Regions from separate parts of the Shewanella sp. MF08487 genome, predicted to be linked through region 2. Evidence: predicted binding sites of a transcription regulator. Region 2 holds the regulator's gene; each other region holds the start of a gene.
The links. The regulator sigma-54, encoded in region 2, starts transcription at its own class of promoters, with help from an activator protein. The targets are predictions, from matches to a motif close to GTTGGCACGNNNNTNGNNT.
Positions count from the first base shown of each region.

Region 1: ACRN9H_RS01885 (flagellar assembly protein T N-terminal domain-containing protein) is a predicted target of sigma-54. The motif match lies at 1,990-2,008, and genes of this name have one in related genera.
Region 3: ACRN9H_RS10195 (DUF1328 domain-containing protein) is a predicted target of sigma-54. The motif match lies at 1,860-1,878, and genes of this name have one in related genera.
Region 4: flgF (flagellar basal-body rod protein FlgF) is a predicted target of sigma-54. The motif match lies at 1,606-1,624, and genes of this name have one in related genera.

Region 1 covers NZ_JBOZPB010000002.1:118,209-121,468, forward strand. The annotation lists gene ACRN9H_RS01875 (motility associated factor glycosyltransferase family protein) at 1-562, opposite strand, end outside; tRNA gene ACRN9H_RS01880 (tRNA-Arg) at 613-688, opposite strand; gene ACRN9H_RS01885 (flagellar assembly protein T N-terminal domain-containing protein) at 744-1,910, opposite strand; gene ACRN9H_RS01890 (FlgO family outer membrane protein) at 2,181-2,813, shown strand; gene ACRN9H_RS01895 (LPP20 family lipoprotein) at 2,810-3,259, shown strand.
Region 2 covers NZ_JBOZPB010000030.1:31,152-34,411, reverse strand. The annotation lists gene ptsN (PTS IIA-like nitrogen regulatory protein PtsN) at 1-97, opposite strand, end outside; gene hpf (ribosome hibernation promoting factor) at 100-387, opposite strand; gene ACRN9H_RS17410 (RNA polymerase factor sigma-54) at 416-1,894, opposite strand; gene lptB (LPS export ABC transporter ATP-binding protein) at 2,002-2,733, opposite strand; gene lptA (lipopolysaccharide transport periplasmic protein LptA) at 2,730-3,260, opposite strand, start outside.
Region 3 covers NZ_JBOZPB010000012.1:33,108-36,367, reverse strand. The annotation lists gene ACRN9H_RS10205 (diacylglycerol kinase family protein) at 1-1,256, opposite strand, end outside; gene ACRN9H_RS10200 (hypothetical protein) at 1,371-1,565, opposite strand; gene ACRN9H_RS10195 (DUF1328 domain-containing protein) at 1,594-1,770, opposite strand; gene pfaD (eicosapentaenoate synthase subunit PfaD) at 2,145-3,260, opposite strand, start outside.
Region 4 covers NZ_JBOZPB010000002.1:126,867-130,126, reverse strand. The annotation lists gene flgH (flagellar basal body L-ring protein FlgH) at 1-15, opposite strand, end outside; gene flgG (flagellar basal-body rod protein FlgG) at 27-815, opposite strand; gene flgF (flagellar basal-body rod protein FlgF) at 826-1,569, opposite strand; gene flgE (flagellar hook protein FlgE) at 1,743-3,125, opposite strand; gene flgD (flagellar hook assembly protein FlgD) at 3,215-3,260, opposite strand, start outside.

The sequences.
Region 1 (3,260 bases), on a different contig from region 2:
TCATCCGTTGCTTAAGCTTTATATCAATATTGCGATTGTCGTGACTTTTATTCGCATAGGTCAGGTTATTATTAAATACGATTAAGTCACGCAGCCTAGCATTTTCATCGCTGCTCAGTAATAGTTCAGATGTAATAGCTATATATTGTTGTGCTAGCCTGTGATGTTGAAGCTGATATTCCAGTTCTAGGCGTTGATCGCTTAACCATTGTCGTTGATCGGTATAAGTCAATAATAAGGCCAATAGATTCACGTTGAGTAGGCAGATACGAATGTGTTTAATAGCCGGATTTTGCACGAGAATTGTAGGAACATCCCCCATGCCGACGCCATAAACAGTTGCTTCACTACAGTTTCTTGGCAGTTGATTAATTAAAAGCTGTGCTTCTGCAATACGATTATGACGACTGCTTAACTGAATACCATTAACGCTAATTGTTTGTTCAGTACCTTGCACTAAATGGGCATTTAAATCTAAGACTGAAGCCGTATTTAGCACTAGACCTAGTAATGGCCAGCGTTGGTTTATGATGTCTAAATTGGCGTCAAAAAGCACAGTCATTAACTGTATCCTTGAAAGTCGTTATAGTTTATCAAGATAAGTCTGTTAACTGGTCTCTCCACAGGGACTCGAACCCCGATCGGCCGCTTAGGAGGCGGCTGCTCTATCCTGTTGAGCTATAGAGAGACGAGCGTAATTATACTGGTTTTATCCTTGATTAAAAGGCTTAAAATTTAGTTGCTTAAATCTTAATCGCTATGTCGTTTATCTGTACATTATAGGTGGCATTTTGATCTTCAAGTACTGCTGTTGAGCTTTCTTCGCTCACTTGTTCAATTTTTACAGTTGCTCGGCTCTTAGTGGCGATAGCGCGCATTTCGTTAAGTCGATCGGGTAAATTTTGTTGTAGTACGACTTGGAATTTATCACCAACACGAATGCCATGTTTACGACCTAGATTTAAAATAATTCTGTCAGCTTGGCGGCTCACCACTTGGCCTAGTAATGGTCTGCAATTGAGCGTGCTGTCTAAGTCTTGAGTAGCTTGTTGTATTAATTGGGTGATACTTTTACCGTAGAACGAACGCCAGAATCTATCGCTATTAGGTGTCACTATGGCTTGTTCTTCAAATTCCCAAGGTGCTGATGTACTGTAGCTTTTGCTCCAAACTTCTTCTCCACTTATCCCATGGTAGAGACTTAGTTTAAAATGAAATTGTCTTGTCGGAGCCTCATCCCATAATCCAAGAAAGGTCGCTTGCACAGGGTCTACTGAAATATCGATAATTTGGGGCTGCAATATATACTGGCTGTCGGTAATTTCACTGAGCCAACTTGGGAGTCGATAACCACGAATATCGACAAGATCTGGTGTAATATCGAGCCGCTCTTTAGCATGGAGATGGCTAAAACTTGTGGATGAGTAATCTTCTATTGTATTACCTAGTTTTTCGGCGATAGCTTCTTCAAAACCTGAAAGCTGTCCGTATCTTAGTTGAGTACGATCTTTAATTTGCGATTGTGGAATTAATATAGCGGCTTTTAAATGCGCGTTAGGGCATTGTGGTGTCTGATCATCATTTAGATCGATTCTTAGGGAAACATTTATTTTATTTCCTTGAATTCTCTCATTAATGAGTTGAATGCTACTTGCCTGAGCATAACGGTTTAATGCAAATTTATTCTGCGTGAGATTACCATTGGTTGTTTGTTGCTCACTGGATATTCTAATACCAGCGTTTAAAGTCGCATAACTCACAGCTTGATTAATCGCTTCTTCTCTTGCTTGAGCTATGTTGCCATTTACTATAGCGGCTTCCCCACTGGCCTCTATCCATTCGGCTTGAGTCGGTAACGACAATAGTGCAAAGCTCAGCATAATGAGCGAAGCTGAACGTGATATACGCATCAATTCAATCCTTATCGCTAAGCTAATGGCGATACAGTTTATTAAGCCAGTTTTCTGGCACCCTATCTAATATTGTGGAAAGCAATTTCCATGCCTAATTAGCTAAGTGTTTTGATAAGGTTTTATCTGTAACGGCCGATAAAGTCGATATGAAAAATAATATTTTTGGTTCGGACGTAACCTTGGTCTAAAGTTTGCTTGATTAGTTTACCACAATAGGGTGAGTCACTTTATTGTCAACAAACCCATACCATCAATGAGGTACATTCAATGCTAAAGCGCGTAATAATTCCCTTAACATTTTTAATGTTAGGTGGATGCGTTGCTAAACCAGTTACACCGCTAAAGCCCAGTTTAGTGGATGGCAATGGTTTGCCGCCAACAGCCATGATTAACCATCTGGCGCAGCGAATAGTCACTGAATTAGTTAAGCAAAATGATGCTCTACGTTCTGATCAGCCTATTGTAGTCACAACACCCGTACTTGTTGGCGATATGCATAGCTCTAATGCGCTGGCGCAGCAGTTACAACAGGGGTTAATGACCTCGCTGCATAGTTTTCAATTTAATGTTGTGGATTTAAATCTAGCGGATGGCTTACAAGTCACTACTGATGGTGATTTTATTTTGACGCGGGATTGGCAAAAACTCTCGAAAGACTTACCCGTAGAGCATCTTTTGGTATCGACAATGAGCGCTGTTACCAATGGCATGGCAATTAATACGCGTATTGTGAGTTTGAGTAACAATCGTGTGGTGTCGGCTTCGCAAACGTTTGTGACTCAAAAAGAATTGGCTAACTATATGCAGCCTTCGGAGCAAATCGTGTCACAAAACGGCATCCTTTACCGACAGGCCAGCCCAGGTATGAATGAAGTGCGAGTCTTAGGAGATGGAAAATGAAACGTTATTTGGTACTCATTACTGCGCTTTTATTGAGTGGCTGCGCCGCAAAGGATAAATATGTTCAGTGGGAGGACGTGCCACCGCCTAATTTTCCAAAGTTAACCGCTATTGGTTATGCACCGTTAGCGACTCAGCCAGCTAAAGAGCAATCGCAGCGGGTATTAATGGCGATGCAAGCCTCAAAAATTGTGGCGTATCGAGAGTTAGCTGAACAGGTTTATGGCCAAAAAATCACCGCCAATAGTAGTGTAAGTGATTGGATGTTGACCGACGATAATGTTAAAGCCTCTGTTTCTGGGGTGATACGCGGTGCGCGAGTGGTTAAGAGCTATCCGGCGGGTGAACATTATGTCACAGAGTTAGAGCTTGATTTTTCTCAGGTTTGGGCACTTTACCAGCAACAGAGTCGTCCACAAAAGGTGAAAGAAGTGACTTATTTTTAGC
Region 2 (3,260 bases):
CAGCGACTAGGTCGCTGATGAGTTCCAGTACTTTTTTTTTGCTGCCCGGAGTGGCGCAGGTCGTGCACTCCGGCCGCAGTATGCTACAAAGTTCCATTATTAGTGTTTTGTTAACTTCTCTTTGTGTTTAATAACCTGACGATCAAGTTTGTCTATCAGGGCGTCTATAGCTGCATACATATCAGTATGCTCGGCAGTAGCAAATACTTCACCACCGATGAGGTTTATCCTCGCTTCAGCAATTTGTTTTATTTTCTCAACATTGAGCACAACGTGCACATTATTGATCTGTTCGAAATGGCGTTCAAGTTTTGAAAACTTTTCTTCTACATATGCGCGTAACGATTCGGTAATTTCAATATGGTGCCCAACTAGGTGTATGTGCATAGAAACGTCCTCCGATATTCACTGTAGGTTATAAACTCTTACGCTGATTAGAAGGGGGAATAAGCATGGCTTCTCGATATTTCGCAATGGTTCTGCGTGCTACATTTATTCCCTGTTCTGCCAGAAGTTGTGCCATCTTACTGTCACTTAATGGTTTTTTCTGATTTTCTGCTGCAACCAGTTTTTTAATAAAGGCTCTGATTGCCGTTGATGAACATTCACCACCATCATCCGTACCAACATGGCTAGAGAAGAAGTATTTTAGTTCAAAAAGCCCCTTTGGGGTATGCATGTATTTTTGGGTGGTCACCCGCGAGATGGTGGACTCATGCATCTCGACTGCTTCGGCAATATCGTTAAGTACCATAGGTTTCATCGCTTCTTCACCATATTCAAAGAAGCCTTGTTGGTATTGGACAATACAGTTCGCCACTTTCAGCAGGGTATCGTTGCGACTTTCTAAACTTTTAATAAACCATTTAGCCTCTTGCAGATGCCCACGAATAAATTGGCTGTCGGCTTGGTTTTTAGAGCTGCGCGCCATAGAGGCATAATGTTGATTTACATTGATTTTAGGCATGTTATCAGGGTTAAGTTCAACGACCCAGCGGCCATTTTTCTTTGACACTGATACATCGGGAATAACATATTCGTCCTCGTTGGGGGTAATCAATAAACCCGGGCGAGGATTAAGAGTTTGGATGAGCGTTATGCCGTCTCTTAACTCATCTTCTTTGAGCTTAGTCTTACGCATCAATAATCTAAAGTCACGTGCCGCAATGAGATCTAAATGATCTTTAATCAGCATGCGGGCGTTATCAAGATGGGGCGTATCGGGCGCAAAGTGTGACAGTTGGATCAGCAGGCATTCGCTTAAATCTCTGGCGGCAACACCTATTGGGTCGAAATGTTGAATACGTTTAAGCACGGCTTCGACTTCGTCAAGTTCGACCTCTGGGTTACCTATAGCTTCCAGAATTTCTTCAGTGCTTTGAGTGAGATAACCTTGATCGTTTATTGCTTCGATAATGGCGGTCGCAATGGCTAAATCGGTTTCAGAAAAGGGGGTGAGATTTTTTTGCCATTCTAAGTGCTCATATAAACCGTCGCTAGTCTCACCTTGAAAGGGCATATCGTCTTCGCGACTCCCACCTGGACCTGAGTTAGGTGACGCGGTAAATACTTCATCCCAAGTCGTGTCCATGGGAAGATCGTCCGGCATGGATTCTTGAGTTAAAGATTCTGCGGTGTCGACGGTAGAGCTGTCTTTTTCTGGTGGCGGAGCGACGGATTCACTGAAATCGGTATCCGATAGCGTTTGGTTTACAGGGTCTTTAGTTGCGTCGAATTGATCCTCTTCCAGCTCGAGAAGGGGATTAGAATCTAAGGCTTGCTGGATCTCTTGCTGCAGTTCTAATGACGATAGTTGCAACAGACGAATTGCCTGCTGTAATTGTGGCGTCATGGTTAACTGTTGACCCAGTTTGAGCTGGAGTGACGCTTTCATGTTACCGCAGATCCCTAAGTTATTATTGTTAGATGGGGTCGCTGATTACCCTCTTGAGTCGAGCCGGATGGTGGTATAATTAACGACCATCGACTCCCTTTGGTTAACTATAGCCTGAATTGTTCACCTAAGTACACAGCCCTAACCTGCTGATTGTCTAAGATCTCTGCCGGAGTTCCTTCTGCGATTAGGTTTCCGTGACTGACAATATAGGCATGTTCACACACATCTAATGTCTCGCGAACATTGTGGTCGGTAATTAGTACACCAAGGCCACGACTTTTAAGCTGCTCAATAATTTTCTTGATGTCGATAACTGAAATCGGATCGACGCCAGCAAAAGGTTCATCAAGTAAAATGAACTTAGGATTAGCTGCTAAAGCCCGTGCAATTTCTACACGGCGACGCTCGCCACCAGACAACGACATACCTTGGCTGTCACGTATATGGGTGATATGGAACTCTTCAAGCAGATGTTCTAATTCTTCATCTCTTTGTTCTTTCGTTAATTCTTTGCGAGTTTGTAGTACAGCCATAATGTTGTCATGTACGCTCAGCTTACGAAAGATACTGGCTTCCTGCGGTAAGTAACCAATGCCTTTGCGGGCACGTAAGTGCATAGGGTCAGCGGTTAAATCATGATCATCGATAAAAATATGTCCTTTATCGCTCTTTACCAACCCGACAACCATGTAAAAGGTCGTGGTTTTACCGGCTCCGTTTGGGCCGAGTAGACCAACAACTTGACCGGTTTTTACCGTCAAACTGACATCTTTAACGACTTGGCGGCTCTTATAACTTTTCGCTAAGTTTTGTGCTCTTAGAGTGATCTGTGTCATTGAGGATCCTGCTTTTTAACAGGTTTATCAGTTGGCGTATTAGGCTTTACATCATCTTGATAGCTTTCTGGCTGAATAATTGTGATCACGCGATCGTCACCGCTGCCAGTACTTTCGGCAATTAATTTTTGTTGGATAATATTGTAGCGGATCAAATTTCCTCGGACTTGGCTACCCGCCTGATCTAATGAAGCTAACCCTTTGAGGGTGAGAGTACGGCTTGCCATGTCATAACGAATTTCTTTCGCGCTCGCCGATGCCGGGCGGCCATCATCGAGGATTTGGGTATAAGTAGCTGGATTACCAGTGGCCACTAACGTTTTGCTATTTTCACCTTCAGCAGAAAATGCACGCAGTTCATCTGCAATAATTTTGATTGAGCCTTGAGTGACTTCAACTGGACCAAAGAAGATAATTTGGTTGTTCTTGATATCTGCCGTTTGGCTCACTGCCTTAATTTTGACTTCCTGTTTCAAGTCACTCACTTTCGCGAAGGCGCTCATGCTCATCATTAGCATGAGGCTGGC
Region 3 (3,260 bases), on a different contig from region 2:
ATTGTTAATGCATTATTGGCTTTTACTGCGCGCCACAACCCATCAAGATAGGCGAGTTGCCCCAGGGCATTCTTACGCTCACGACTTGCAGATTCAATCATTTGTTGCTCAAACCCTATACCCACAAGTAACAACACTAAATGTCCATTACAGCGGGCGGTATCTATGGCTTGGTAATGGCCTTGTATAATATTATCCAAGGCTTGAGATACAGGGATCAGTTTACTGCTTAAGCCGAATAGCGCATGGCTTAAGGCGTTGGTAGTACCTAATGGGATAATGCCTAATGCGATATCGGTATCGACAATTTCTGAGGCAACCTCAGTCACTGTGCCATCACCTCCGCAGGCGATAATAATATCAGCGCCAGCATCGCGGGCTTGTTTGGTGAGGGTGTTGGCTGAAACGTCTTCAGTTGTTAACGCTAAATGAACATCAAAATATGCCTTAAGTTCACCTTGAATTTGTTCGTTATATTCTTGCCATTTTCCGCCACCCGAGACAGGGTTAGCGATAATCCATGCCATTTTATGGATGTTAATTTGTTTTTGGTGGTACATTTTTTCAACGGCTCTTAATTGCCATTTATTTAATCCCGCCGTTTTGCGGGCTTGTTTTATGCGTTGCAAAACCTTAGGGAAACTTTGGTGTTTATCTTGGCAAACAAGATAGGCCGCAAGAACCAATACTGAGCGGCCACGGCCCATAGCACAATGAATGAGTACGTTTTTTTGAGCTCTCACTTGGCGGTGTAACCAGTTAACCGCTTGATTAAGCTGGGCACTCGTTGGCACACTATGGTCTAGAATGGGAATATTTAAATATTCGATATGATCTTCAAATTGTGACCAATCCAGCGCATCAAATTCAGCAGTAACATCGAGAATCGCGGTGATCCCATTGGCTTTTATCTTGGCAAGATCGGCAGGCACTAACCTGCTACCGAGGTAAAGTTGCTCGTCAATCTTTTGCATTGACGGTACAGAATCGTATTTTCTGGCCCAGTAATTATAGAATTGACTGCCCAGTAAAAAAGGAATAAACCCCCAGCGAATATACCAAGGAATAGTGCCATCTTGGCGTTTCCTAAAAATACTCGCCATATTAAACCAATACGCCGAGCTGACTAAAAATAGTGACAAACTTACCCAAGCATATATAAACGTCAGCAGAGGAGAGGTACCGATTATCGCAAAATAGGCCAGTATTACAGCACCCACAGAATAGAAATACTTGATGTGAATATTGGCTAGCATGGGTCTCCTCCAAGGTCATTGGTATCCGTTATGGTAGGTAATTTATTGCGGTTCAGGCGGATCAAAAAGGGTGGTAATAGATTTATCTATTACCACCCTTAAACTTAACGGCTATTAGCACTTTTTATCTTTAGCATTAACGCCTTCTTTAACATCTTCACAGGCATCTTCGATAGCGTTACCTGCATCGGTAATCGCTTCATCAATTTTTTCACCCGCATTTTCGGCTTTGTTATCACTACAAGCGGATAAACCTAAAGCAAGAAATAATGTTAGTGCTGCGGTGCTCATCAGGGTAAATGGTTTCATATCTATTCTCCTTTCTAAAAAATTAAAATTAAAGTCGCGGTCCTTTACCTTTAAAGGCGTTGATCAGCAGTGAAATCACGAGTAATACAATAAACAAAAAGAAAATGATTTTTGCGATCCCAGCTGCGGCGCCCGCAATACCGGTGAATCCAAATACACCTGCAATTAGTGCAACAATTAGAAATATCAATGTCCAACCTAACATATAAACCTCCTTGCCCTTGTATTAATCCTGCATCTGACCTTTTGTATCATTTGAAGGTTAATGGCGACTGGTTAATGGTAATGGTTATATTGCTATCTTAGTGCCAACTTTTACGCGTGGCATTAACTACTTGATTTTATTTGTATTTTAAAATTCACATCAGTGTGTGTAGGCCATGAAGTGGGGAGGGGGTAGGCAATTTTTACCTAACCTTCGGTAAGAGTTTCAGTCGTAAAACGCCCCAAATAACATCATGCATAATCCCATTAAAATACAGCCTATTTAAAAGTATAGCCTCTTAATAAATAACGTTTATTAAAAAGCCGACATTGTTATAAGTGTTGGCTTTTAGTAAGACTGTCTGCTGCTAGCGTTTAAAAACGATTCAGCGGTTTCCAGCGTAGTAGTGTGACCGGAATGCTCGCGCCTTGGGATAACAGCAGGTTAATCCGGGATTGATACGCTGCGCCTACCATTAAATGTTTGGCTAAATCCACCGCATTACGGGCCTTATAGTCATCTAAATAACTGCCTTTGGCCCACGCATTAAATGCGCCGAGCGCTGGGCCTGCCCAAATTTGGTAATCCATTTCGCGGCCGACTTCACCTGTGTTCGACCAGCGGCTAGACAGACCCAAATACCAGCGGAAAATCAACGCCATCTTACGTTTTGGGTTATCCAGTGCGCGCTCGATTTGCTTAGGATCGCGCTCGTTAAAGTGGGCGACTGTGCCCGCCCAAATATCATCGAGTGATGAACGGAACACTTGCTCTTCGAGTTTTTTACGCTCGTCCGCAGGGATGGCATCAATTGAATCGTAACGGGTATAGATTTCATACAGCTTATTGGCGCGCATTGGGAACAGAGTGCCGCGCTTAACCACTTGTAATTTCACGCCCATTTCGAACATATCGGCGGCAGGCGCCATAGTTACATCGGCCATTTCTGTGGTGGCGAGTAACTTACGGGTGTGTTCACTCGCGCCCGCTTCGACGCAAGCTTGGTTGATAGAACCTGTGACGATAAACGCCGCGCCCATGTTGAAGGTGGCTAATGCTGCATCGGGTGTACCGACGCCGCCGCCAGCACCCACGCGGATGGGTGTCTTGTATTGATACTTAGCTTGGATTTCATCTTTGAGCGCCAAAATCGTCGGTAATAGCGTGACCAATGGGCGATTGTCGGTATGGCCGCCTGAGTCGGCTTCGGCTGTGATGTCGTCTGCCATTGGCACAAGTTGCGCCATCGCCATTTGGTCTTGGCTGATAAGGCCGTCACTCACTAATTGCTGGAGGATTTTGGCTGGCGCGGGCTCCATAAACTTAGTCGCGACTTCGGTACGGCTGATTTTGGCGATGACTTTGTTGCCAATGACGATGTCGCCATGTTCGTCGCGGCTCAAACCCGCCGCGCGGTAATAGACGATTTGCGGCGTTAAACCTAAAAATGCCGAGGCTTCGACCGTGCGCACTTTATGTTTTAAGAACAA
Region 4 (3,260 bases), on a different contig from region 2:
AAGATATCTAGCCATGATATTTGCCTCTATAAATTCTGTGTCACATAAGACAGCATCTGATCTACTGCAGAAATCACTTTTGAGTTCATCTCGTAAATGCGCTGACTTTCGATAAGGTTAACTAGCTCTTCGGTCACGTTCACGTTAGAGGTTTCTAAGGCGCCTTGACGAATGGCCCCCATGCCATCTAACGAAGCCGTACCTTGGATAGGTGTACCGCTCGCGCCCGTTTCCGTATATAAGTTTTGCCCCATAGGATCCAGACCCGATGGATTAATAAAATCCGTCATGGTCAACTGACCAACCACTTGGTTTTCAGCTGTTCCAGGTATTTTTACTGAGACTTCGCCTTCAGCTGAGACCGTAATACTGGTTGCATTATCAGGGATAGTGATCGCGGGCTGCAGCAGATATCCAGAGCCCGGTGTCACAATTTGGCCGGTATCATCTAAGGTAAACTGACCATTTCGGGTATAGGCAGCAGTGCCATCGGGTAATTGAATTTCAAAAAAACCGGGTCCCTCAATCATCAAATCTAAAGAGTTATCCGTTGTCAGCATGTTGCCTTGCGTAAACATTTTTTGCGTAGCAACCACTTTAGTACCCGCGCCGATGTTTAAACCATTAGGCAATTTAGTGTTAGAAGCGCTAACACCGCCAGCTTGGTTAACGGTTTGGTAGAGTAAATCTTCAAATACTGCGCGACTTTTCTTGTAACCTACAGTACTGGCGTTGGCCACGTTGTTTGAGATCACCGCAATGTCAGTTTGCTGTGCGTCTAAGCCAGTTTTACTAATCCATAACGCCGGATGCATAGTCTATCCCCTAACTAATACGCATTAATGAAGATGAAGCGCGATCGTTTTCTTCCGCGGTTTTCATCATTTTGACTTGCAATTCAAACTGACGCTGTAGGCTAATTAACGACACCATTTCGTCGACAGGATTAACATTACTACCCTCTACTGCGCCACTTTCAAGACCGACAGTGGGGTCAGCTGGAGCATCATCACCAGACATAAGCCGAAATAATCCATCTTCACCACGCATCATTTGGGCATTACCTGGATTAACCAGCTTCAATCGACCCACTTCCTCAACTACTTCGGCAGTTGCACCTTGGGGACGCACTGAAATTATCCCGTCTTGAGAAATAGAAACCTTTTCGATAGGAAGTGGTAATACGATAGGACCCGCATCGCCCATCACAGGATTACCTCTGTCATTGTGTAACAAACCCGTAGAATCAAAACTTAAACTACCAGCACGGGTGTAAGCTTCTGTGCCGTCTTTTGTCTGCACGGCAAACCAACCATCACCTTTGATCGCAACGTCAAGATCTCGTCCAGTGGTTTTTATTGGGCCAGATTTGAAATTTGCTGACGGAGACTCAGTCATCGCAAACACCCTTGTAGGCAACCCTTCACCAAAGGCTTGCATCGATCTGGCTTGTGCCATATCGGACTTAAAACCCTCGGTATTTGCATTGGCTAAGTTGTTCGCACGGAGCGCCAGCTCATTCATATTTTGCTTAGCGCCGCTCATCGCGATATAAAGGAATTTGTCCACAGACGACTCCGTCAAATTTTCTACATGACAATAGCAAAGCAAGCATCATGCCAACAAAATATAACGTTTAATCTGCTGATAAAAATAAGAAATATATAAAGAGAATGGTTGGAGCAGTATAGAAAGGCTAAGTGTTGCCATAGGCGGCAACACTTAGTTGAGCAATATAATAATTAGCGGATTTGTAAAATGGTTTGTTGCAGAGTGTTGTTCACTTCAAGAGTACGAGAGTTCGCTTGGAAGTTACGCTGCGCCGAAATCAAATCAACTAGCTCAGTCGTTAAATCTATATTCGATTGTTCTAACGCTGACGAGCTAATACCACCAAATGTACCACTATTTGCCTCACCCGCTAACGCAGGGCCGGAGGCTAAACTGGCTTTCCACGAAGTATTACCGACTTGCGTTAGCCCTTGCTCATTAGCAAAACGAACTAATGCCACCCGAGCCAGGTTGACCGTCGAGCCATTACTGTAACTAGCTGTAATGAGACCATCTGTGCCAATTTCAACGTTAGTTAAACGCCCAACTGTCGTTCCATCTTGCTTCAACTCTGTTGCTGAGAAAGGATCCGCATATTGTGTGGGGGCATTAAACTTGACCGTTAAAGATTGAGTACCGTCAGCTCCAGGGCCGATTACATTAGCCCCCGTATTACCCAGCGGCTCAGTAGTAATCACGGCAGGATTACTCTCAATATATGCTCCCACTGAATTGAACTTCAAAACGGCGCCAGTCCAACCAGCCGCTGTTTGCGCTGAAACACCACCACCGCCAGAGACAAGTGGTACATCTGGAGAGCCATCACCATCGGCATCTACATCGTATTTCCCTGCTGGGCCACTCAAATTAACAGGCTTATTATCAACAGCATAATAAGCGACCCAATTATTCTCGCCGTTATATGCACCGTCTTTAGGCTTCACAAAATAGGTCGTCATGATATGTGACTCGCCAAGGGAGTCATAAATAGTCATTGAAGTGACATTGTTATAGGTTTTTGGGTCTGCTGGGTCAAATGCAGCGGGATCGAGCGTAGCAGCCTTAGCATCCAAGTTCATTTGCAGAGTGACATTTTCCGTTTTTACTGGGCTACCCGCAGTGTCAGGAATTTGCACTGGCTTAGCCGTCGTTAAACTCACTGATGTAGAGTTGCCATCTTTGTCTACTGGAAACGTTTGCAAATAGTTACCAGCTGAATCCACCATGTAATTATTGGAATCAACTTTGAATGCTCCCGCACGGGTAAATGCATGGTCAGAGGTGCCCAAATCAGAGGATGTGACAAAAAAACCACCACCTTTAATCGCCATATCGAGGGAGTTATTGGTTAGCTGTAAACTACCTTGATGAAATTGCTGAGCAACCTGACTCGTCGCAACCCCTCCCCCAACAGCTGTTTTCGCATTTGAGAAGATAGAATTAGCGTAAACATCGGCAAATTCAGCGCGAGACTCTTTGAAGCCAATGGTGTTCGCATTAGCAATGTTATTTGCGGTAGTGTTTAAATCTTTTTGTGCGGCGGCAATGCCACTCAATGCAATGTTAAACGACATAAATACCTCTACATTTGACTCAATTCAATTGCGGACGACTAACGTCCAATTCGGATCCTGCGATCACTCAAACTTACTTTTATGCGAACTTAAGTTTCAGATACCGCTAATACGTCGGTTAACTTAATACCCATT